DNA from 4 places in the Blautia sp. DFI.6.71 genome. Region 2 is predicted to be linked to each of the others. Evidence: predicted binding sites of a transcription regulator. Region 2 holds the regulator's gene; each other region holds the start of a gene.

Region 1 (6,070 bases), on a different contig from region 2:
CTTACCTCCTGTATCTTCTGAATGCACTTACCAGAAGCTGCTGTGGCAGTTCCGGATCAAGAAGTTCCGGGATCTCATCTGCTTTCAGATAATCTCCGCCTTTTTCACGGACAACTAACTGTCTTGCTGCATCAATGAGCTTTCCAGGTTTTACATCTCTTGGGCAACGCTCCACGCAGGCAAAGCAGGAAAGGCATTTCCAGAGAGATTTTGAATTGACAAGTGCTTCAATATCTTCGTTTACAACATAGGATACAAACTGATGTGGCTTGATATCCATTTCATTGAAAGATGGGCAGGTAGCAGAACATTTTCCACATTTCATACATTTCAGCGGATTTGTTCCTGAGATTTCTTTGATCTTCTCTGCTGCTGAATGTTCATTTCTCATTTCTCTACCTCCTCTTTTACTCCGAGGGCTTCTGCAAGGAGCTCTGTGAAATAATATACAGGCAGTTCGCTGGAAGCGTTTTTATTTAAATTATATTTACACAATGGACAGGCTGTGATCAGCATATCTGCGCCAAAGCCTCTCGCACTGTCTTCGATTTTCTGACACATGTTCTGAGACATATCTTTTTCTTTCAGAGAAATGTAACCGCCGCAGCATTCATTTCTGTATGGATAGATTACCGGTTCTGCCCCAAGTGCACGGATGAAATCTTCCATGATTGTCGGATTCTCCGGATCATCAAAAGCCATGATCTTGCCCGGACGTAATAAGAGACATCCGTAATAGGCTCCGATTTTCTTTCCTGTAAGCGGGTTTACTACCTTCTCTTTCAGCTTGTCGAAACCGACTTTGTCGCGAAGTACTTCCAGATAATGGAGCACTGTTGTCTCGCCTTCATAAGGCTCATCAAGCTGCATGTAATTATTTGCTCTGGTGCGGATATCCTCCACATTTTTCATATCATCATTGACACGTTTGATCACGTGATGACAGGCAGAGCAGATTGTTACCAGATCCTGGCCCTTTTCTTTGGCCTGATTAAGAGCACGTACAGAAGAAAGCTTCGTAGCAATTTCGTCAGTTCCCAGAGGATAAACACCTCCGCAGCACTGCCAGTCTTCGATCTCTTCCAGTTCAAACCCAAGTGCTCTGGCGCTGGCTCTGGCATATTCGTCCAGATCTTTCGCCTTGTTTCTCAGGGTACAACCCGGATAATAACTGTACTTCATACTTAACATTATCCTTTCTTAGTTGTTCAGATAAATTCATGTTGCTCAAATAATGATATCAGGGTCCAAAAGCAATTTGCCCCGATATATAGCGCCCGTAAATAACAGTCGCTAGTCCTTGTCTTTTTTTTAACAATATATGGACAAAAATATAAATCAAGTCTAATACAATTACTTTTTATATCTTTGTTGAGACATAGAAAATAAAAGAGTTCGCACACCCTTCCTCCGCAATTAAAGGAGTGTATCAGCTCGATTTCCGAAAAATATTATATCATATTGACAACATTTTAACAAGAGGTTTTTGATAATTTTTTTATCACGCATCATTGCTCAATTCTTCTGATCTAAATTAATCTTTTTCAGGCAGATAAAATCTTCCGCTTTTCTATTTACTCACAATCATAGTATCTTTCAAAAAATTAATAAAAATATTATTTATATATTTTTTTGCTTTTGATATATGTAAGCCAAAATTCGTCTGTTTCCGCTTACAGTACAGAATTTTGGCTAATAATTAAAAAGGAGTAAACAGTAATATGGATTCAGAAGAACAGGCTGTACCTGTACTTCTGAATGTTTTGTCTGATATATTATTAATTAAGGTCAATCTGAGCAATAATTTCTTTCAGTGCATCTGCACTCTTCTTAAGCTGTTCGATCTCAGCTTTTGTCATTCTCATTGGAACTTTGCCCTGTACACCATTTGGTCCTACCAGAGTTAATGTACTCAGGCATACATCATCGATTCCGTACTCTCCATGCATCATAGTAGATACTGTAGAGATAGACTCTGAAGAAGATACAAGAAGGCTGCAAAGTTTGCATACAGAAGAGGATACTGCATAGAAAGTTGCACCTTTCTTGGAAATGATCTCACCGCCAGATTTCTGTACATACTGAAGCATTGCTTCTTTATCAATCGGTTCAATATCCTTACCGAGTTTCTTCTCAAGGTCGTAATATTCATCCACACTTACACCTGAAATATAGGCACCAGACCACGGAATAAAGGATGTATCTCCATGCTCACCGAATACATAGGCATGGATATTACTCTGTGCAATCTGGAAATGTTCGGATAATCCGCAGCGCAGACGTGCAGAGTCAAGAATTGTACCGGAACCAAGGATCTGGTTTTCTGGAAGTCCGGAAATCTTTGTAAATACATAAGTCATGATATCAACCGGATTGCTTACGATCAGATAAAGGGCATTTGGAGCTGCCTTTACGATCTCCGGTGTGATAGATTTGAGGATATTTACATTTGTCTGTGTAAGTTCAAGTCTTGTCTGTCCTGGTTTACGGGCAATACCGGATGTGATGATAACGATGTCAGAATCCCTAGCATCTTCGTAGTCTCCGGCAATGATAGAGATAGGATCTCTGAAGCAGGTTCCCTGGATAATATCCAGAACTTCACCTTCTGCTTTCTTTTTGTTGATATCGATCAGAACAATTTCAGATGCGATATCCTGGCTTGATAAAGTGTACGCGATGGTAGATCCGACACTGCCGGCTCCAATGATAGTAATTTTACTGCTCATAATCTTAATACTCCTTTTCTCCTAACAAAATTGACGCCTTAATGATAACACATTGTCAAAAAATTGACAAGAGCTTTTGTACAGAAACCTGAACAATTTTTTCGTTTAAATATTTGTTTGGAAGCATAAAATTGTTTGTTAGTTTGATATAATTTTCACATTTTCCTATTGGAGTAGATACTTGCACGAACAAATCCCCAACCACTGCTTATTGCTTTTTGCAATTTAAGCAGTGGTTGGGGATTTCCCTGATTTTTGATTCGGTTAAGTACAGTATCTGAAAGCTTTATCTGTCAGAATACGTGCAAAGATTAGCCCTAATGGCAACGCTGCAATGATAAGGATCGCAGACGCAAACCAGGATGCAGCTACTGATAATGACATAATACCAAGATTATAAAATCCTCTGTATAAATATAATCCCGGAACCATGATAACGATTGAGGGAACTGTTACAGATATCCTTGGATATCCGACTTTATTCTTCAGCAGAGACGCCAGAAGTCCCGCAGTAAGTGCACCAATAAATGCGGCTGCAGCAGGAGGAATATTTGCAAGGTCTACCAGTTCCAGTCTCAGAGTATTGGCAACTGCTCCTATCCCGGCTGCTGCGACTGCCAGACGAACCGGGCTGTTAAACATGATAGAGAATCCAAACACTCCGCAGAAACTTGCAAGAAGCCTGAATAAGATCCACTGCTCTGTTGACAGTGAAAGTTTTATAAAATCTACAGGTTTCAAATGCAGGATCAGTGCCATGATCCATGCTGACATAGTAGCTACCAGAATAACGATCAAAGCATAAGTCAGACGTTCTATTCCTGAACGCATATCCAGTTTTGCAAGGTCAATACCACTGGTAATAAACGGAAATCCCGGTATGATAAAGAGCATTGCACAGATATATCCCGCTTCGTGCTGAACAGAAATACCAAATAATATTTCTCCAAGTTTGAGCAGACCTGCATATGCAAAACATGCCAGAGATACAGAAGACACAATACATAAGAACAATGTAAAATGGTGTTTGGTCAGTTTGCAGCGGAGATAATTTCCAATTCCTGCCCCGACAAATGCACAGAACATCTCGATCGGACCGCCCCCAAGAAGGAATGTAAATCCGCAGCATGCGATCGCTGCAGCAAGTCCCAGTGCAGGCGGGGAATATAGACCATGTGTTTTTTCAATATTGTCAAGAAATGTATGCAGCTGTTCTCCTGACATATGTTTTCCTTCTTTTTCAAAGTTTCGGATAAAGTGTTCCAGACGATTTAACTTCAAAGTATTTACGCCTGTATTAGTCAGGCACAACGACTGGGTAAAACCATTTTCTCCGTCATAACATGTATATTCAATGGACATCAGACCAATATCCGCCGTACACGTAATGCCAAGTGCTTCTGCCAGTGTATTCATGGAACTTCTCACTCTCCATGCTCCGGTACCGCATGAGAGAAACATAATCCCCACACGTCCGATAACGGATGCTTTCTCTGCGATGCTGGAATCTACAACTGGTACATTTTCCCCATTTTCATCTGTATACTCATGCCAGGCAACATCCATATGGTTCTTTTTAATCACTTCCTGCGGCATTTTTCTCACTTCCTCATTCTATATTGTCAATCGGATAAAATCATCCGCTTTGCTACTTGCTTGATTTGTTAAAGCTGCAGACTGTCATTTCCTGCTTTCTCCATCATTTTCTCTCTGCATGCCAGTACGATTCCGTCAATCTCGTCTAAATGCTGCAGCATTTTTTTCTCAAATTCATGGATAGGAAGAAGAATTCCAATTTCATCATAGGGTTTATCCGGATTCTCTTTCTTCAGACCTGTTTCCTGTCCGTAGTATACCATGGCTCTTGGGGCTTCTTCCTGAATCTTCTGGAAAGCATCCCATACAACGGCATATGCCTGTGCTTCTGTCAGACCCAGTTTACAGGTGTCGGGAAGTGCATAAAGAGCCAGGACACCACGTTTACGGTTATCTTTTTCTTCTGTAATGTTCAGACCTTCTGTATAGGTACGGACAAGATCATAACCATCTGCAAGATACAGTGCAGATCTGGGGGCACATTCATGATGTTCATATGTTTCCTTGAATTTTGCATATTCTCTGGCTGAAACCTTTTCCCCGGGAAGAAGTTCTCCGGCTGCATCTGTAAGGAGCACCGGGTTCTCTCCTGCTTTTCCGTGGAATTTCTTCGGGATCAGATAAGCCTCCCTTAACAGGTCAAACATACTTCTGCCGCATAATTCCAACAGCAGTGCACTGATATCACCGTTCTGGTACGCATGAAACAATACCTGCAGGAAATGATCTCTGTCATTATCTGTCAGACGATGGTCGTCATCTATATGGTCATAAAAAACTCCGCTTAATCGTCCGGATGCTTCCGGCGAAGCCAAAATTTTAGAAAAAATTGTTTCTACTGCTTCTTCTCTTGGCAAAACTGTACTCATAATTAACTTCCCCTTTCCAATCGTTTCAGATTCTTTTTTCGGTTTTCATTATAGTCTTGCTTTTAGTAATGTCAACATAAAAAGAGGGAATTTTCTGATATCAATTTTACATAGATGCAAGCTAAAAATTATATAAAAAAGACATTCCATCCACTGGGGTAGAATGTCTTTTCTCATAACTTATATGATTCTTTTGAAGTTACGTTCTATATACACAGTGGAAACCATTTTTCGATTACACACTGATGTACTTTTTCTTTTTTATCGTAGTTGATCCCCACCAGCAAAATATCTCCTGTATACTGCTGTAATGACTCTGGATATTTTCGTTCTTTTATCTGATTCAGAGCAGTTTCTGCGTCTTTGTTCCATTTCAGTTCGACGAGTAATGCAGGATAATAGTCTCTGTACAGTGGTTTGGGGATGAAGACGAAATCTGCGAAGCCTCTTCCTGTCGGGAGTTCCCGGATTGGCTTAAAATAGTATTTTATTGCACTTAAGTAGGCAATGCTGAGTACGCTGCTCAGGGAATTCTCGTTATTGTACTGAATCACTGATGTGTATTCTGCATGGATTTTCTCTATCTGTTCAGCAACTGTTTCTGCATCCATTTCCCAGGTGGCTTCCAGTAGTTTCTCAGATTCCTGCTGGAATTCAATCAGTTCGTTCCATTTATTTCGTTTGGTGGCAGCACGAAATTCCTGACGGATTTCTTCATTGGGAATGTAAGCTCTCTGGGTTCTCTGGTCGTAGGCAAGGTAACCCAGGTGGATCAGCAGAGTCAATACATCATCTTTGTCTGCGAAGCTGACCATATCATTCTGAAATTCATTGACATTTACTTCTACAGAGGAACCGGACAGCATCTCTATAATG
Region 2 (6,070 bases):
GGAGAAATTCGAGGCAGCAGGCATTGAATATTTCTACAGCCTGATCGATGATATCGTAGCTCGTGTCATGAAGGCTGAAGGCGGATTTATCTGGGCCTGCAAGAACTATGATGGAGATGTTATGAGCGATATGGTTTCTTCAGCATTTGGTTCTCTGGCTATGATGACATCTGTACTGGTATCTCCACAGGGATATTACGAATATGAAGCTGCTCATGGAACTGTACAGAGACATTATTATCGCTATCTGAAAGGTGAGGAGACATCTACTAACTCTGTAGCAACTATTTTTGCATGGACCGGAGCTCTGAGAAAAAGAGGTGAGCTGGACGACAATAAAGAATTGATGGAATTTGCTGATAAACTGGAGAAGGCGACTCTGGAGACGATTGAAAGCGGTAAGATGACAAAAGACCTTGCGCTGATCACTTCTCTTGAGGATGTGACAGTACTGAACAGTAAAGATTTCATCCTTGCCATCAGAGAGAGACTGGATGAAATTTTATAATGTCAGAAATTATCCGGTAATGTTTCTATAACATTATAAAGTTCTCCGGGCAGGATCACACTGCAGCGGAGAAACCTGTAAAAAGTTATAAACTGCGAAAATGGGAAGAACCTGCATTATGCAAGTTCTTCCCATTTTTCATATAATCCTTCTAATTCTTCGGTAATGGTGGCTTTCTCTTTGCTGAGTTTCGCACATTCTGCCACATTTGTGCAGATATCCGGGAGAATCATGGTTTCGTCGATCTCTTTATCTCTGGTTTCAAGTTCTTCAATGCGGGCTTCTACTTTTTTTAGTTCGTTCTCTCGTTTTCGCTGGCGGGCCTGTTCTTCTTTCTGCTGCTGCCAGGAAAGCTTGTTATCAGAAGCCTGCTTTGCTTCTGTCACAGCCTGAGCGGCAGCCGGAGCATATTTTTCCGTCAGCTCTTCTTTTTTCTCCAGATAATAGTCGTAATCTCCGATATAATTTACAATTGCCTGATTGGTCAGATCCAGGATCCGGGTAGCTGTCTGGTTGATGAAGTAACGGTCGTGGGAAACATAGAATACTGTTCCTGTGTAACTGTTCAATGCCTCTTCAAGAATCTCTTTTGAAGCGATATCCAGATGGTTGGTGGGCTCATCGAGGATCAGAAAGTTTGCTTCGGACAGCATCAGCTTGGCGAGGGAAACACGACCTCTTTCTCCGCCGGACAGAGCGGAGATCAGTTTGAATACGTCATCCCCTGTGAAAAGGAATGCTGCCAGCATATTTCGAATTTCTGTTTCCGTAAGTGTGGGATAAGCATCTGAGATTTCCTCAAAAATAGTTTTCTCCATATGAAGAACATGGTGTTCCTGGTCATAGTAGCCAATCTGTACCTTGGAACCAAGAGTAAATCTGCCGCTGTCTGCATCGATCAGCCCATTGATGATCTTTAACATGGTGGTTTTGCCTGTGCCGTTATTGCCAATCAGGGCTACACGTTCTCCACGTTTGATCTCAAAGGAGATGTCACTGAAAAGTGTCTGTCCGGGAAAAGATTTGGAAAGACTTTCCACAGTAAGGACATCATTTCCGCTGACAAATCTTGGTTCCAGGGAAATGCGCATCTGATTCTGAATCTCCTGTGGTTTATCAATGCGCTGGACTTTATCCAGCATTTTCTCGCGGCTTTCCGCACGTTTGATGGATTTCTCGCGGTTAAAGGATTTCAGCTTGGCAATGACTGCTTCCTGATGTTTGATATCCCGCTGCTGGTTCAGGTAGGCTTTGTACTGGGCGTCACGCAACTGGGCTTTTTTCAGGGCATAGGCAGAATAGTTGCCACTGTACATACGCATATTTCCTGCTTCGATTTCCACAACTTTTGTTACGACTTTGTCAAGAAAGTAACGGTCGTGGGATACGATAAATACAGCACCCGGGTAATTCAGAAGATAGGTTTCCAGCCAGGAAATACTCTCCATATCCAGATGGTTGGTAGGCTCATCCAGAAGAAGAATGTCAGGGCTGGCAAGAAGCAGTTTACCCAGAGCTACGCGGGTTTTCTGGCCGCCTGAAAGAGTTTCTATCTGGCGTTCGAAATCTTCTTCTGTGAAACCAAGACCTTTTAATACACCCATGATCTCACTTTTGTAAGCGTAACCATTTTCCAGTTCAAACTGGTGACTCAGTCTTGTGTAAGTATTCATCAGGCTGTCCAGAGCATCTCCGGTGGTGGTTTTCATTTCCTGTTCCAGAGAGCGCAGACGGTTCTCCATATCAATAATGTGCTGTTTGGTGGAAATCAGTTCTTCGTAAATGGTATGATGGCCATGAATGTCCTGATACTGGGCAAGGTAGCCGATATTTTTATCTTTGGCAAGTACCACGTTTCCTGAATCCGGGGAGAGCTCATGCATAATGATTCGCAGCAGAGTCGTCTTGCCTGCACCGTTATTGCCGATGAGAGCTGCCTTTTCGCGGTCTTCTATATGGAAACTGGCATCCTTGAGAATGATTTTTTCGCCAAAGGATTTACAGATATTCTGACATGATAAAATCATAGGAATTCCTCCGTTTGTAATTTGTCCGCGTACTATTATAATCGAAAATGCCTGTTTTTGAAAGCATTTTAAGAGATTTTGTCCAGGGAAAAGAAGGCATCGGATAGATGTATGGAAGAAAATATGATATTCCGGGGAATTTTTCAGAATGAAATTGATAAAAAAATACAGAAATATTTGGTCAAAAAGTACAAATTTAATTTGACAATAAAATAACATCTGGGTATAATTGACATAGATAAGCTAAGGAGGGAAAATTTGTGGAAGCTAAGGAAATTTCGAAAGCGGTAATCAAGCGTCTGCCGCGGTACTACCGCTACCTCGGTGAATTGATGGAGGAGAATGTAGAGCGTATATCTTCAAATGATCTTAGCAAGAAGATGCATGTGACGGCTTCCCAGATTCGTCAGGACTTAAATAATTTCGGTGGTTTTGGTCAGCAGGGTTACGGCTATAATGTACGCTATTTGTATACAGAAATCGGTAAAATCCTTGGGCTGGATACTGTACATCCGATGATTATTCTGGGTGCCGGTAATCTGGGACAGGCATTGGCCAATTATGTGGATTTTGAAAAGCGCGGATTTAAGCTGGTTGGTATTTTTGACGTCAATCCTGTACTTGAGGGGATTGCAGTTCGTGGAATTGAGATTCAGATGTTGAGCGATCTTCCTTTGTTTCTGAAGGAGAATGAGGTTGAGATTGCAATCCTGACTCTTCCTAAAAACAAAGCCAAAGAGATGGCAAAGATTTTAATTGATAATGGAATTAAGGCAATCTGGAATTTTGCACATATTGATCTGGATGCCCCGGAGGATGTAATGGTAGAGAACGTACATCTTTCAGAGAGTCTTATGACTTTGTCCTATAACCTGAGTGAGTACAGAAAGGAACATGAAGGAATGTAAGGGATAACTGTGAAACACAAGGCTGTGGTCATCTGATCACAGCTTTTGTCTTGTATGTAAATGTGTTATTGTAAACAGGAGGTGAACAGATGAGAGAGATTGTAACTGCTGTTGAGATGAAAGAACTGGACCATAATACGATTCAGAAAGCCGGGATATCGTCTCCGGTACTTATGGAGAGGGCGGCATTAAAGACGGTTGAGGAGATTGTACAGAGATTAAAGAATAAAGAAAAAGAGAAAATCCTTGTGGTCTGCGGAACCGGCAACAATGGCGGAGACGGATTGGCGATTGCCAGACTGCTTCAGTTGAGAGGAGTCAGAACCTGGTATTATATTGCGGGTAAGGAAGAGAAAATGACTGCTGAAACTGCCGGACAGCTTAAAACAGCAGAATATTATCAGGTGCCCCGGGTGCATAACCTGGATCCGGATGAATATACTACTATAGTAGATGCCATCTTTGGGGTTGGACTGAGCAGACCTGTAGAGGGAAAATATGCAGAGCTTATCAGTACAATGAACCGGGCATCTGCGTATAAAGTAGCTGTGGATATTCCATCCGGGATTGACTCAGACACCGGATTTGAGAAGGGAATTGCATTCCGGGCAGATCTTACGGTTACCTTTGCTTTTCGCAAAAGAGGGCTGTGTTTTTATCCCGGACGCATGTATGGCGGTGAGATCGTTGTTACGGATATCGGAATCTATTCCATACCCGGAAAGAAAATCTGTATGCATCATCTGGAACGTGAAGATTTGAAAATGCTTCCGGAGAGAGTTCCCTATGGAAATAAAGGAACCTTCGGTAAGGTTCTTCTTATAGCTGGCAGCGAAGGAATGTGCGGAGCTGCATATCTGAGTGCAGCAGCTGCTCTGAAAAGCTCTGCGGGAATGGTGAGAATTCAGACCGTGGAGGCCAACAGGATTCCGTTGCAGACACTGTTGCCGGAAGCCATGATCACCTGTGATTTTGATGAGAAAAAAAACCAGGCAATGCTTGACTGGTGTGATGTGCTTGTGATAGGACCAGGTCTTGGAACCGGAGCGCAGAGCAGGGAAAGAGCTCAGTGGTTTCTGGCGAAGGCAGCTGAGTGTAAAAAAACAGTAATTCTGGATGCAGATGGCCTGAATCTTCTGTCAGTCCATGACAACTGGAAGCGTTTTATCGGGGAACATGTGATCCTGACACCTCATATTGGTGAGATGAGTCGTCTGTGCGGAAAAGAAATCGGTAAGATCCAGGATTGTCTGGCACAGACCGCAGCTGATTATGCAAAGGAGTCTGGAGCGGTTTGCGTTCTGAAGGATGCCTGTACTGTGGTGGCAGATGCTTTTGGAGATATGTATTTGAACATTTCGGGTAATGCAGGAATGGCTACAGCGGGAAGTGGAGATGTGTTAAGCGGTGTGCTTGCCGGTATACAGTGTATGTATCTGGCAGCAGAAAAGAAATTTTCTCCTGTTATGCTGGCTGCACTTGGTGTATATGTGCATGGGCTGGCAGGTGATCTGGCTGCTGAAACAGTAGGGCAGCGAGGGATGACCGCAGGAGATATCATCTGTTTTCTGCCGGAAATACTAAGATAGGATATTCATTTTGAGGCAGTAAATCTGTGAAACAATTTGCAGATATTAACATGAAAAAATAACAGAGGAAAATTATTATGAAGAAAGATAGCAGAGTAAAAGCAGTCATTTCACTGGATGCAGTAGAACATAATTTCCGGGAAATGAGAAAAAATATTGCAGAAGAGACAAAGATGATCGCAGTCATAAAGGCTGACGCTTATGGACATGGCGCGGTGCCGGTTGCACATCTCATTGAGGATTATGATTATATCTGGGGATTTGCGGCTGCAACTGCGGAAGAAGCGATTCATCTGCGAGAAGCCGGGATTACAAAACCAATCCTGATCCTTGGAATTGTTTTTGATGAATATTTTCCGGAACTTGTCCGTTATGAGATCCGTCCTGCAGTGTGCGAATATGAGGAGGCAAGGAAACTTTCAGACGAAGCGGTTCTGCAGAAAAAAACTGTACATATTCATATTGCTCTGGACACAGGAATGACCAGGATCGGTTTTGCGGATGCACAGGAAAATGTAGAGGAAATTAAAAAAATTTCAGAACTTCCAAATCTTGAGATTGAGGGTATGTTTACTCATTTTGCAAGAGCAGATGAGTATGACAGAAGTCCGGCTATGGTACAATTGGAGCGGTATCTGGATTTTTCAAGACGCGTAGAAGAGGCAGGAGTGGAAATTCCTCTGCATCACTGTTCTAACAGTGCGGGCATCATACGTATGCCGGAAGCAAATCTGAATATTGTTCGCGCCGGAATCACAATTTATGGAATTTATCCTTCTTCTGAGGTGGAGAGAGATATTGTAAAGCTTGAGCCGGTTATGGAACTTAAGAGTCATGTGACTTATGTGAAGGACGTTCCTGCCGGAGCAGCGATCAGCTACGGCGGTACTTATGTGGCTGACAGGAAGCTTCGTGTGGCAACTGTTCCGGTGGGCTATGCAGACGGCTATTCCAGGCAGCTTTCCAATAAAGGCTGGGTTCTGATCCATGGACAAAAGGCTCCGATCCTTGGCAGAGTCTGTATGGACCAGTTTATGG
Region 3 (6,070 bases), on a different contig from region 2:
ATTCAGGGGCATTATATTATTTCTCGTTTGGACACAAAGATTATCTGCTTATAATCAGTTTTTTATTCTTATTTGTAATTTACGATCTTTCCGAAATCAGCTTTCAGAGAAGCACCACCTACAAGGCCGCCATCGATATCGTTCTGAACGAATAAGTCAGGTGCTGTTGCAGGATTTACAGATCCGCCATACTGGATACGGATTGCTTCTGCTGTTGCTTCATCATAGATTTCAGCGATGCATGCACGAATACCTGCGCATACTTCCTGAGCCTGCTCAGTTGTAGCTGTTTTACCTGTTCCGATTGCCCAGATTGGCTCGTAAGCGATAACTGCTGTCTTAGCCTGATCTGCTGTAACACCCTGGAATCCAACTTTAACCTGCTGACGGATGAAATCCATTGTCACGCCCTGTTCTCTCTGAGTAAGAGTTTCGCCACAGCACATGATAGGTGTAATTCCATGTTCGAAAGCTTTGAGAACTTTCTTGTTAACATCTTCGTTTGTTTCTCCGAAGTATTCTCTTCTTTCGGAATGTCCGAGAACAACATATTTAACTCCGGCATCTACGAGCATTGCAGGGGAGATTTCTCCTGTGTATGCACCTTTCTCTTCAAAGTACATGTTCTCAGCACCAACCTGGATGTTTGTTCCCTTAGCAGCTTCTACAACCGGGATGATATCGATTGCAGGTACGCAGAATACTACGTCTACTTCATCGTTAACTACTAATGGTTTTAATGTTTCTACTAATTTAACGGCTTCGCTTGGTGTCATGTTCATTTTCCAGTTACCAGCGATAATTTTCTTTCTTGCCATGATGATTTATCTCCTTAGTATCCCTGTGGGATGTTATTATATTCTTATTTATCGTTTGCTGCTGCAACACCCGGGAGTTCTTTTCCTTCCAGGAATTCAAGAGATGCACCGCCACCTGTGGAGATGTGTGTCATCTTGTCGCCATAACCAAGGATGTTAACTGCAGCTGCAGAATCACCACCACCGATAATAGTTGTGGCATCTGTTTCAGCAAGTGCTTTTGCAACAGCTTCTGTACCATGAGCGAAGTTTGGCATTTCGAAGCAGCCCATCGGTCCATTCCAAACAACTGTCTTAGCATCTTTTACAGCGTCAGCGAAAAGCTTCTCTGTTTCCGGTCCGATATCCATTCCTTCCCATCCGTCCGGAATCTCACCACGTTTAACAACCTGGATATTACAGTCATTAGAGAAGTTATCACCGATTCTGTTATCTACCGGAAGAAGAAGTTTCACACCTTTGTCTTCTGCTTTCTTCATCATGTCCAATGCATACTGAAGATAATCATCCTCACAAAGAGATGTTCCGATATGTCCACCCATAGCTTTTGAGAATGTGTAAGACATACCACCACCAATGATAAGAGTATCTACTTTATCAAGAAGGTTATTGATTACAGAAATCTTGCTGGAAACCTTAGCTCCGCCAAGGATAGCAACAAACGGTCTCTCAGGATTGTTCACTGCATTTCCAAGGAAATCGATTTCCTTCTGCATTAAGTAACCAACAACTGCTGTATCAACATATTTGGTCACACCAACATTAGAGCAGTGTGCTCTGTGAGCTGTACCAAATGCATCATTAACAAATACATCACAAAGAGAAGCAAGTTCTTTGCTGAATTCGTCTCCGTTCTTTGTTTCTTCTGCGCGATAACGTGTGTTCTCAAGTAAGATAACATCTCCGTCTTTCATCTCAGCTACTGCTGCTTTTGCGTTAGGTCCTACTACTTCAGGATCTGCTGCAAACTTAACTTCCTGTCCTAATAATTCGGAAAGACGTTTTGCAACCGGTGCAAGAGATAATTCCGGTTTCGGCTCTCCCTTCGGTTTTCCAAGGTGGGAGCAGAGGATAACCTTTCCGCCGTCAGCGATCAGCTTCTTGATTGTAGGAAGAGCTGCAACCAGACGGTTCTCATCTGTGATCTTTCCATCCTGAAGAGGAACATTGAAGTCACATCTTACAAGAACTTTTTTGCCTTTTACATTGATATCATCAACAGATTTTTTATTCAGCATTTGTGGTGCCTCCTTAATAATATTCTTTAACAGTTACTGCATATCTGTAAACAGTAACTTATTGATTTCCTGCTGTCATTCCAGACCACGCGAAAAGGGTCCGGTCCAAATCAGACCGGACCCTTCGTTGGAGTCTATTCCTTTACACTTACTGAAAATTAAGCGTTCAGTAATTTACCAAAGTGTTTGATTGTACGAACCATCTGGCTTGTGTAGGAGTTCTCGTTGTCATACCAGGAAACTACCTGTACTTCTGTTGTGCCATTCTCAAGTGGAAGAACCATTGTCTGAGTAGCATCGAACAGAGAACCAAATCTCATACCAACGATATCGCTGGATACGATTTCATCTTCGTTGTATCCGAAGGATTCATTAGAAGCTGCTTTCATAGCTGCGTTGATCTGTTCTTTTGTTACGTTTCCTTCAACAACTGCTGTTAAGATTGTTGTAGAACCTGTTGGGGTAGGAACACGCTGAGCAGATCCGATAAGTTTACCGTTCAGTTCCGGAATAACAAGACCGATAGCTTTAGCAGCACCTGTGCTGTTAGGAACGATGTTAACTGCAGCTGCACGAGATCTTCTTAAATCACCTTTTCTCTGTGGTCCGTCAAGTGTCATCTGATCGCCTGTGTAAGCGTGGATTGTGCACATGATACCGGATTTGATTGCAGCAAGATCATTTAATGCTTTAGCCATTGGAGCTAAGCAGTTTGTTGTACAGGAAGCTGCGGAGATGATGTGATCTTCTTTTGTAAGAGTTTCATGGTTTACATTGTAAACGATTGTCTTAAGATCGTTTCCAGCCGGAGCGGAAATGATAACGTGTTTAGCACCTGCATCGATATGAGCCTGAGCTTTGTCTTTGGATGTATAGAATCCTGTACACTCAAGAACTACGTCTACACCGATTTCTCCCCATGGAAGTTCAGCAGCGTTAGCTTTTGCGTAAATTTTGATTTCTTTTCCGTCAACTGTGATGGAATCTTCTCCTGCTGTTACTGTATCTGCAAGAGCATATTTTCCCTGTGTTGAATCATATTTTAATAAGTGAGCAAGCATTTTAGGAGATGTTAAATCGTTGATTGCTACGATTTCAAATCCTTCTGCTCCAAACATCTGACGGAATGCAAGACGTCCAATACGTCCAAAACCATTAATTGCAACTTTTACTGCCATGATAAAATTCCTCCTATGAATTAAGTGGTTAATTATGGTAATCCTTTGTTTGTTAAAGAATCATCAACCTGTAATGTATTGTACATAATTCTAAACAAAAATTCAAGACCATTTTCCAAAAAACAGATAAAAATTAAGTAAAAAATGTAAATTATATGTTATACTGTGTATACAGTGCTTTATGAATACACTGATCCGGGCCTGTAATTGTGATATTTCAGGTGCAGATATATCCATTTAAGAGGACACAGTATTCATTTATAATATATCACACGCAAATATAACAGTACTGTTTTTACAGAAGAAAGGACTGAAATTATGGACAGACAAATATTGTGGGATTGTCATATGCACTCTTCTTTTTCTGCTGACTCGGATACGCCTATGGAAGTTATGATCCATCGCGCCGTTGAAACGGGACTACAGGGAATTACTTTTACGGAACATCTGGATCCGGATTACCCTGTTACTCCGGACAATCTGGATTTTTCTCTGGATATTCCGGCTTACAAAGAAAAGCTGGCTGAACTTTCAGATATGTATAAGGATAAAATTCAGGTACGTTTCGGAATTGAACTGGGACTGCAGATGCATCTGGGAGAATATTTTGACTCACTTCTCTCTCAGACACCTTTTGATTTCGTTATCGGTTCATCCCATCTTGTCCATGGGTATGATCCTTATTACCCGGAATTTTTTGAAGGACGTAAGGAATTTTTATGTTATATGGAATATTTTGAATCCATTCTTGAAAACATTTCCGCATATGACGGATTTGATGTTTACGGACATATTGATTATGTTGTCCGTTATGGTCCTAACAAGAACCGGGAATATTCTTACGGACGGTATAAAGATATTCTGGATGAGATTCTGAAGAAACTGATTTCCATGGGAAAAGGCATCGAACTTAATACAGGCGGATATCATTATGGTCTTGGAGAACCCAATCCATGTACTGCCGTAATAAGGCGCTATAGAGAACTTGGCGGAGAGATCATCACCATCGGAGCAGATGCGCATACTCCGGATAAAATCGCCTGTGCATTTGATAAAGCTGCCCGTGTACTGGAAGCCTGTGGTTTTCGTTACTATACAATCTTCAAAGACCGTAAACCGGAATTTATTTCTCTGTAAAACGTGTCAGTACTTGCCTATATGGCAGTTCCTATAATATAATATTACATATGATTTCAGAAGCCCAATTTCCAAACTGCTCCAAATACTGTTTCTCTGGTCTGCATCATAGCTGATCATGATAAAAAACTGACAGCAGATATGGAAATTGCAGCTTTCTGTATATATTCGTAACTGTCCGGTGTCTCCATATTTATGTTTTATATGTCCCGACACTGCCCGGTTACTGTATTTTTCATAAACCAGGGAGGAATATTATGGCTAAAAAAAGACTCCAGAAGAAACGTTCTTCATCAACAGTCAGAAAGCAGGAATCAGAAATTTTACAAGTGACTACTTCCAAAACTGAGCCTGTCAGAGTTGAAACTTCTAAAGTAGAACCTGTTAAGGTCGAGACTTCCAAAGTGGAACCTGTTAAGGTCGAGACTTCTAAAGTAGAACCTGTTAAGGTCGAGACTTCTAAAGTAGAACCTGTTAAAGTCGAGACTTCCAAAGTGGAACCTGTTAAACTGGACGTTCCTGTTGATCTTACTTTATATAACGAACGTTTTCAGAAACATTATGATGAGCTGAAATGGTTATATTGCGAATTATATCAGGATCGTGATGATGTCATGACCTATCTGCATGATCTTACTTCTAATATGGAAGCTTTCTATAACAGCAGAAATTCAGCATTAAAGGCATCTGATAAAAAGCGTGAGGCTGATCCGGACTGGTATAAACGCAATGACCTTGTAGGCATGATGATGTATGTAAACAATTTTGCACATACTTTAAAAGGTCTGGAGGAACATCTGGATTATGTGGAAGAATGCAATGTCAATTATCTTCATCTGATGCCTCTGCTCGCATCTCCGAAAGGAAAAAGTGACGGTGGTTACGCAGTAGCTGACTTCCGCACAGTGCAGCCTGAGCTTGGTACTATGGAGGACTTTTCAGAGCTTACCTCCAAATGCCATGAACGCGGCATCAACATCTGCCTTGATTTCGTTATGAACCATACTTCCGAAGAGCATGAGTGGGCAAAACGGGCTCGCGCAGGTGAAAAAGAATACCAGGACCGTTATTTCTTCTTTGATACCTACGATGTTCCTGCTCTCTATGAGAAGACCTGTCCACAGGTATTCCCAACTACCGCACCGGGCAACTTTACATGGCTGGATGACCTTCACAAGCATGTCATGACTACTTTCTATCCATACCAGTGGGATTTAAACTACAGAAATCCTGTTGTGTTTAACGAAATGGTCTACAATATGTTATATCTGGCAAACCAGGGTGTTGACATCGTACGTCTCGATGCAGTTCCTTATATCTGGAAGCAGCTTGGAACAAACTGCCGCAACCTGCCACAGGTTCACACAATCGTACGTATGATGCGTATGATCTGCGAGATCGTGTGCCCGGGAGTCCTTCTTCTCGGAGAGGTTGTCATGGCTCCTGAAAAAGTTGTTCCATATTTCGGTACACTTGAAAAGCCGGAATGCCATATCCTGTATAACGTTACTACTATGGCAAGCACCTGGCACACAGTTGCAACCAAAGATGTATCTCTGCTCCGCAGACAGCTGGATATTCTGGGATCTCTTCCAAAAGAGTACATCTTCCAGAATTATCTGCGTTGCCACGATGATATTGGCTGGGGACTGGATTATGATTTCCTGAAGAATTTCTCAATCGATGAGGTTTCTCATAA
Region 4 (6,070 bases), on a different contig from region 2:
GTAGGTGCTGTGATTCGTGGAAATACCAGTCATTATGATTATGTATGCAATGAGGTTTCCAAAGGGATTGCATCAGTATCACTGGAAACAGGAGTTCCGGTATTATTCGGAGTGCTTACCACAGAAAACATCGAGCAGGCAATTGAACGCGCAGGTACAAAAGCAGGAAATAAAGGCTATGACTGTGCACTCAGTGCCATTGAAATGGTAAATCTGATCAAAGAATTTGAAGCTTAAATAGACAACAGATCAGACCCTGAAAGTGAAACCAGTTCACGAAAATCGAAAGGTAATGGTGCTTCCAGAAGGAGCATTTCATCTCTGAAAGGATGCTGAAAAGAAACTTTCCATGCATGAAGGGCTGCCCTGGAAAAGGAAGCACAGGAAGATATTTTATCGTCTGAATGATAAAGAGTATCTCCAAGCAAAGGATGTCCTGTGGATGCCATATGGACACGGATCTGGTGGGTACGTCCGGTATCCAGCTTAAGTGTGATAAGCGACCAGTCCTGACTGGAAAAAAGAGTATGATAATGAGTAACTGCTGTTTTGATTTTTCCCGATAATGCAGATGAATGTAAGGAAAGATCAGCAGCAGTTTTCATTTTCAGATGATTCTCCGGGTCCTGCATCAGCGGTAAATCTAAGGTATGCCAGACACCAGGCATATCTACAGGCAAAGTACCGGATACAGCGGCAAGATATTGCTTGTGAATTTTGCATGGAGATTTTACAGATTGAAGCCTTGAAGCTGCTACCTGATTTTGGGCAAAAACCACAATCCCGGAAGTCTCCTGATCCAGCCGCCCCACCGGGCGGACACAGACCTGTTCATTTTTCTCTCGAAAGTAACTGGCAACAAGATTGGAGAGGCTGTCTGTATAATGCATTCCCGTCGGATGCGTAACCATTCCTGCCGGTTTATCAACTGCCAGAATATCCGTATCTTCATATAAAATATTCAGAGAAAAAGAAGTTTCGGAAACTGGAGCTGAAGCTTTGTTGGAATGGAAATCCGACAAATCTTTACTTTTGATTCCGTCATTATAATTTTCAAGATGCGCAGAAGCAGTCCCGGCTTCCTCCAGACAAACGCGGATCACATCGCCTGGATATATTGTCTCAGTTACACGACAGCGAACTCCGTTTCTGGTAATCCCGTCCGGTCGAAACTTCGCCTGGCTGATCTGCCGTTTTGTAAGTCCTGCATTCTTTTTCAGAAATGCTTCCATTTTAAGTTCTGTAGTTTGTTCATCTATTCTAAATTCCAGATATCGTTCCATCTTAATACTTTTCCTGTGTAATATATTCTGATATTGATACCATTGATATTACAGGGCAAAAAATAAACTGTCAATGCAAAATTATGTCAGCGTAATGCATAAAATATACTGAAGAAAAATTGCAATTGTGCTATGATATAAGAATCAAAACAATGAAAGCGGGGCAGAAAATAAATATGAAATACTTAATCATTGGAGCCGGAGGAACCGGTGGTGTTACCGGATATTATATGAAAAAAGCAGGCAAGGACGTAACCCTGATCGCGAGAGGCGAACACCTGAAAAAGATCCAGAAACAGGGTCTTACATTGGAGAAAATGTGGGATAAAACAGAGGAAAACATAAGCATTCCTGCTACAGATATGGAGCATTATGCAGAGCATCCGGACGTAATTTTTGTCTGCGTAAAAGGCTATTCCTTACAGGAAACGATTCCGTTTATCAAACGCATTGCCAGGAAAAATACTATCGTAATTCCAGTGTTGAATATATATGGAACAGGTGGAAAAATGCAGAAAGAACTGCCGGATCTTCTGGTAACGGACGGCTGCATCTATGTTTCTGCCAACATTAAAGAACCGGGAAAACTTCTCCAGCATGGACAGATCCTGCACATTGTATTCGGCGTAAGAGACAAAGCAGAATTCCGACCGGAACTGAAAGAGATTCAGAAAGACCTCTGTGACAGTCATATCGACGGGACTCTTTCGGAAAACATCCGCCGTGAAGCACTGGAGAAATTTTCCTATGTATCCCCGATCGGGGCAGCAGGACTCTATTACCACGCAACTGCCGCAGATTTCCAGAAAGAAGGCGAAGCCAGAGAACTTTTTAAGACCATGATAAAAGAAATCGCAGCACTTGCAGAAGCCATGGGAGTTCCTTTCCAGAAAGATATGGCAGAAGTAAATTTAAAAATCCTTTCCAACCTCGCACCGGAAGCAACCACTTCCATGCAGCGGGATATCATGGCAGGAAAACAGTCCGAAATTGACGGATTAGTTTACGAAGTAGTAAGAATGGGAGAAGAATATCACGTTCCGGTACCCGCATATGAGAAAGTGGCAGAAAAACTCAGAGCCCTGTAGCGAAGCGGATTGCGAATATCCGCTTGACCACCGAAACAACATGAAAAAGGGATGCGAATTACTCGCATCCCTTTCGTACTCATTTGGACAATAAAATTATAATTTAATTATAATTAACTTTAATTCAGCAATTATAATTATAACTGAGGACCAGCTGCAACAAGTGCTTTACCAGCAGCGTTTCCTTCGTATTTAGCAAAGTTCTTGATGAATCTTCCGGCAAGATCTTTTGCTTTTTCTTCCCATTCAGAAGCGTCAGCATATGTGTCACGAGGATCAAGGATACCTGTGTCTACGCCGTTAAGCTCTGTTGGAACTTCGAAATCGAAGAATGGGATCTTCTTAGTAGGAGCGTTGAGGATATCTCCGTTAAGGATTGCATCGATGATACCACGAGTATCTTTGATGGAGATACGTTTTCCAGTTCCGTTCCATCCTGTGTTAACGAGGTAAGCTTTTGCTCCGCTCTTTTCCATTTTCTTAACAAGTTCTTCTGCGTATTTTGTCGGATGCAGTTCAAGGAATGCCTGTCCGAAGCAAGCAGAGAATGTAGGTGTAGGCTCTGTGATTCCACGCTCTGTACCAGCAAGTTTAGCTGTGAATCCAGACAGGAAATAGTACTGAGTCTGAGCTTCTGTCAGGATAGATACTGGAGGAAGTACTCCGAAAGCGTCTGCGGACAGGAAGATTACGTTCTTAGCTGCCGGTGCAGAAGAGATCGGGCGAACGATGTTTTCAATGTGGTTGATCGGATAAGATACACGAGTATTCTCTGTTACGCTCTTATCTGCGAAATCAATCTTGCCTTCAGCATCAAGTGTTACATTCTCAAGAAGAGCGTTACGTTTGATCGCATTGTAGATGTCCGGCTCAGATTCTTTGTCAAGGTTGATAACTTTAGCGTAGCATCCGCCTTCGAAGTTGAATACGCCGTTGTCATCCCAGCCATGCTCGTCATCACCGATCAGGAGACGTTTCGGGTCTGTGGAAAGAGTTGTTTTACCTGTTCCGGAAAGACCGAAGAAGATAGCTGTGTTTTCGCCGTTCATATCTGTGTTTGCAGAGCAGTGCATGGAAGCCATGCCTTTCAGTGGAAGGAAGTAGTTCATCATAGAGAACATACCTTTCTTCATTTCTCCGCCGTACCATGTGTTTACGATAACCTGCTCTTTAGTTGTGATGTTGAACATTACAGCTGTTTCAGAGTTAAGGCCTAATTCTTTATAGTTTTCAACTTTAGCTTTGGAAGCGTTGTATACAACGAAATCTGGCTCGAAGTTTTCAAGTTCTTCAGCTGTTGGCTGGATGAACATATTTGTTACGAAATGTGCCTGCCAAGCAACTTCAACGATGAAACGGATAGCCATACGAGTATCTTTGTTAGCACCGCAGAATGCATCTACTACGAAAAGTCTCTTGTTGGAGAGCTCTTTTTTAGCGATTTCTTTTACTGCATTCCATGCTTCCTGAGTTGCAGGATGGTTATCGTTTTTGTATTCGTCTGTTGTCCACCATACTGTATCTTTGGAGTTCTCATCCATAACGATATATTTATCTTTAGGAGAACGTCCTGTGTAGATACCTGTCATAACGTTAACTGCACCAAGTTCGCTGACCTGACCTTTTTCAAAGCCTTCCAGTTCCGGTTTGGTTTCTTCTTCAAATAATACTTCATAAGAAGGGTTGTAGACAATTTCTGTAGTTCCGGTAATGCCATACTTGCTTAAATCGATTTTTGCCATCTTACGTTTAACCTCTTTTCTTCGTTAATGAAAGCGCCTGTTTAAACAGGCTTAAGATACCTTACCATAAAAGCGAATGGGTATCGCTTCTCTTTTACTATTATACATATTTAACGCTTAAAATCAACAGGATTTTTGCCTTTTTTTGAAATTTGTTAAAGATTTATCAACTCAAATTTGATGAAAAAACCGTCATTTTTCACAAAAGGTATGTAAATTTATTATAGTGGCAATATGGGAATACTATTCGTGGATATGATAATATTCTGTCTGACTGGAATAGGCAGGAAAGACAACCAGGAAATACTAACCAGGAGAGCTGCCACTATGTGGTTGTGCCGAAGAAAGATGCATGTTAAAATAGGAAAGAATTATCCGGCTGAAAATGACAGAGTATTATACAGCAGAGAAAAATAAAGGTTACTGTGAACGGAGTGAACATTAACAAATAAAGAGAGGATGAAGATTATCAAAACTTATTATTTAATTGATTATGAAAATGTAGGAAGTGAAGGCTTCAAAGGATGCGAAAAATTACGGGAAACAGATATTATCCATCTTTTTTATACAGACAACAGCAGAAAAATAGACCTTGATATTATCAATGATCACGGAGAGTCAAAACTGATCACGCATAAAGTACCGACAGGAAATCAGTCAGCAGATATGCATCTGGGCTCTTATCTGGGATATCTGATAGGAAAAGAGTGCACAGGTCAGGATGAAGAATGTAAAATTGTTGTAATCAGTAAGGATACAGGATTTGACCATATTATAGAATTCTGGAAAGCAGAAGAAAATGTGAAAATTTCCAGAAACGAGAAGATTTCCGGAAAACAGGTACAGACAAGAAAACAGGTAAAAAAACAGACCAGTAAAGAAAAAGACAGACAGTTGGCAGAACAAACTGATCAGAAAACAGAAAAACAGTTGAATGAACAATCTGAAAAGCAGTCTGTCAAACAATCAGAGAATCAGAATACAAAAAAGCCAAAACAAAAGATAATTGACATGAAAGCCGGAACAAAGAAATTACAGCAGGAATTAGTATTGGTTCTCGACAAGGCAGGCATGCCAAAGGAAGTAGTAAACTATGTTTCTACAACTGTGGAGAAAAATGCAGAAGACAAAAACAGAAAGCAGCAGATTTACAGATCTATCATTTCCAAATACGGACAGACAAAAGGACTGAACATCTATAACCATATTAAAAAGAAAATCTAACGGAATAAAAAATAACGGAATAAAAGAAGGAGGCCGGGAACCTTATTGATTCCCGGCAAAAGTATGAAAAAGAAAAAGTTTTATTTGCAATTACTCTTTGCTCTGTACAGGTAATAATATAACCGGAAAATGTGAGAAATATGTGGTGAGAATTTGAAAAAAATGTGAAATGGATGGAAATTTAAAATGAACAGGCAGGAAAAGAGAAAATATAGCAGGAACAATAATTCTTAAAAAAATGGGAGAAAGCATTAGACTATGAATATACAAATATTCGGAACAAAGAAAAACTTTGACAGCAAGAAAGCAGAACGCTATTTCAAAGAACGGGGAATTAAATATCAGTTTATAGATATGAAAGAAAAAGGCTTAAGTAAAGGAGAATTCCAATCTGTCTGCCAGGCAATTGGCGGTTATGATAAACTGATAGATACTGACTGCAAGGATAAAGACCTGCTGGCATTGATCACTTATATCGCAGAGGAAGACAAGGCAGAGAAAATTCTCGAAAACCAGAGCATCATCAAAGTCCCTGTGGTAAGAAACGGAAAACAGGCGACAGTAGGATATCAGCCGGAGATCTGGAAGAGCTGGAAGTGATAGTTATAGCCTTTTACAAGCTTTCAGATTTTACAATATTATATCGAAGAAAATAGCTGTTTGACATATTTATATGTGTTATAATATAAAATTATTATAGAAGTTACTTTATATTATATTGTCGTGCGACAGA

What was found. Region 2 encodes Rex, which represses fermentation and respiration genes when NADH is low (regulators of the CRP and FNR family bind a similar motif). Its sites were predicted from a motif close to ATTGTTAANTANTTAACAAT; they were not measured.
Region 1: LJE12_RS02535 (L-lactate dehydrogenase) is a predicted target of Rex. The motif match lies at 2,781-2,800, and genes of this name have one in related genera.
Region 3: gap (type I glyceraldehyde-3-phosphate dehydrogenase) is a predicted target of Rex. The motif match lies at 3,283-3,302, and genes of this name have one in related genera.
Region 4: pckA (phosphoenolpyruvate carboxykinase (ATP)) is a predicted target of Rex. The motif match lies at 4,265-4,284, and genes of this name have one in related genera.

The regions. Positions count from the first base shown of each region.
Region 1 covers NZ_JAJDMJ010000002.1:176,039-182,108, forward strand. The annotation lists gene LJE12_RS02525 (4Fe-4S dicluster domain-containing protein) at 2-391, opposite strand; gene LJE12_RS02530 (CoB--CoM heterodisulfide reductase iron-sulfur subunit B family protein) at 388-1,182, opposite strand; gene LJE12_RS02535 (L-lactate dehydrogenase) at 1,779-2,729, opposite strand; gene LJE12_RS02540 (threonine/serine ThrE exporter family protein) at 2,994-4,325, opposite strand; gene LJE12_RS02545 (DUF4866 domain-containing protein) at 4,394-5,194, opposite strand; gene LJE12_RS02550 (AAA family ATPase) at 5,401-6,070, opposite strand, start outside.
Region 2 covers NZ_JAJDMJ010000015.1:5,752-11,821, forward strand. The annotation lists gene LJE12_RS08370 (NADP-dependent isocitrate dehydrogenase) at 1-508, shown strand, start outside; gene LJE12_RS08375 (ABC-F family ATP-binding cassette domain-containing protein) at 625-2,535, opposite strand; gene LJE12_RS08380 (redox-sensing transcriptional repressor Rex) at 2,796-3,443, shown strand; gene LJE12_RS08385 (NAD(P)H-hydrate dehydratase) at 3,533-5,032, shown strand; gene alr (alanine racemase) at 5,110-6,070, shown strand, end outside.
Region 3 covers NZ_JAJDMJ010000004.1:80,158-86,227, forward strand. The annotation lists gene tpiA (triose-phosphate isomerase) at 69-818, opposite strand; gene LJE12_RS03740 (phosphoglycerate kinase) at 863-2,056, opposite strand; gene gap (type I glyceraldehyde-3-phosphate dehydrogenase) at 2,215-3,234, opposite strand; gene LJE12_RS03750 (histidinol-phosphatase HisJ family protein) at 3,553-4,371, shown strand; gene LJE12_RS03755 (amylosucrase) at 4,629-6,070, shown strand, end outside.
Region 4 covers NZ_JAJDMJ010000004.1:30,264-36,333, reverse strand. The annotation lists gene ribH (6,7-dimethyl-8-ribityllumazine synthase) at 1-237, shown strand, start outside; gene LJE12_RS03565 (RluA family pseudouridine synthase) at 234-1,283, opposite strand; gene LJE12_RS03560 (ketopantoate reductase family protein) at 1,460-2,371, shown strand; gene pckA (phosphoenolpyruvate carboxykinase (ATP)) at 2,509-4,113, opposite strand; gene LJE12_RS03550 (PIN domain-containing protein) at 4,573-5,337, shown strand; gene LJE12_RS03545 (arsenate reductase family protein) at 5,596-5,937, shown strand.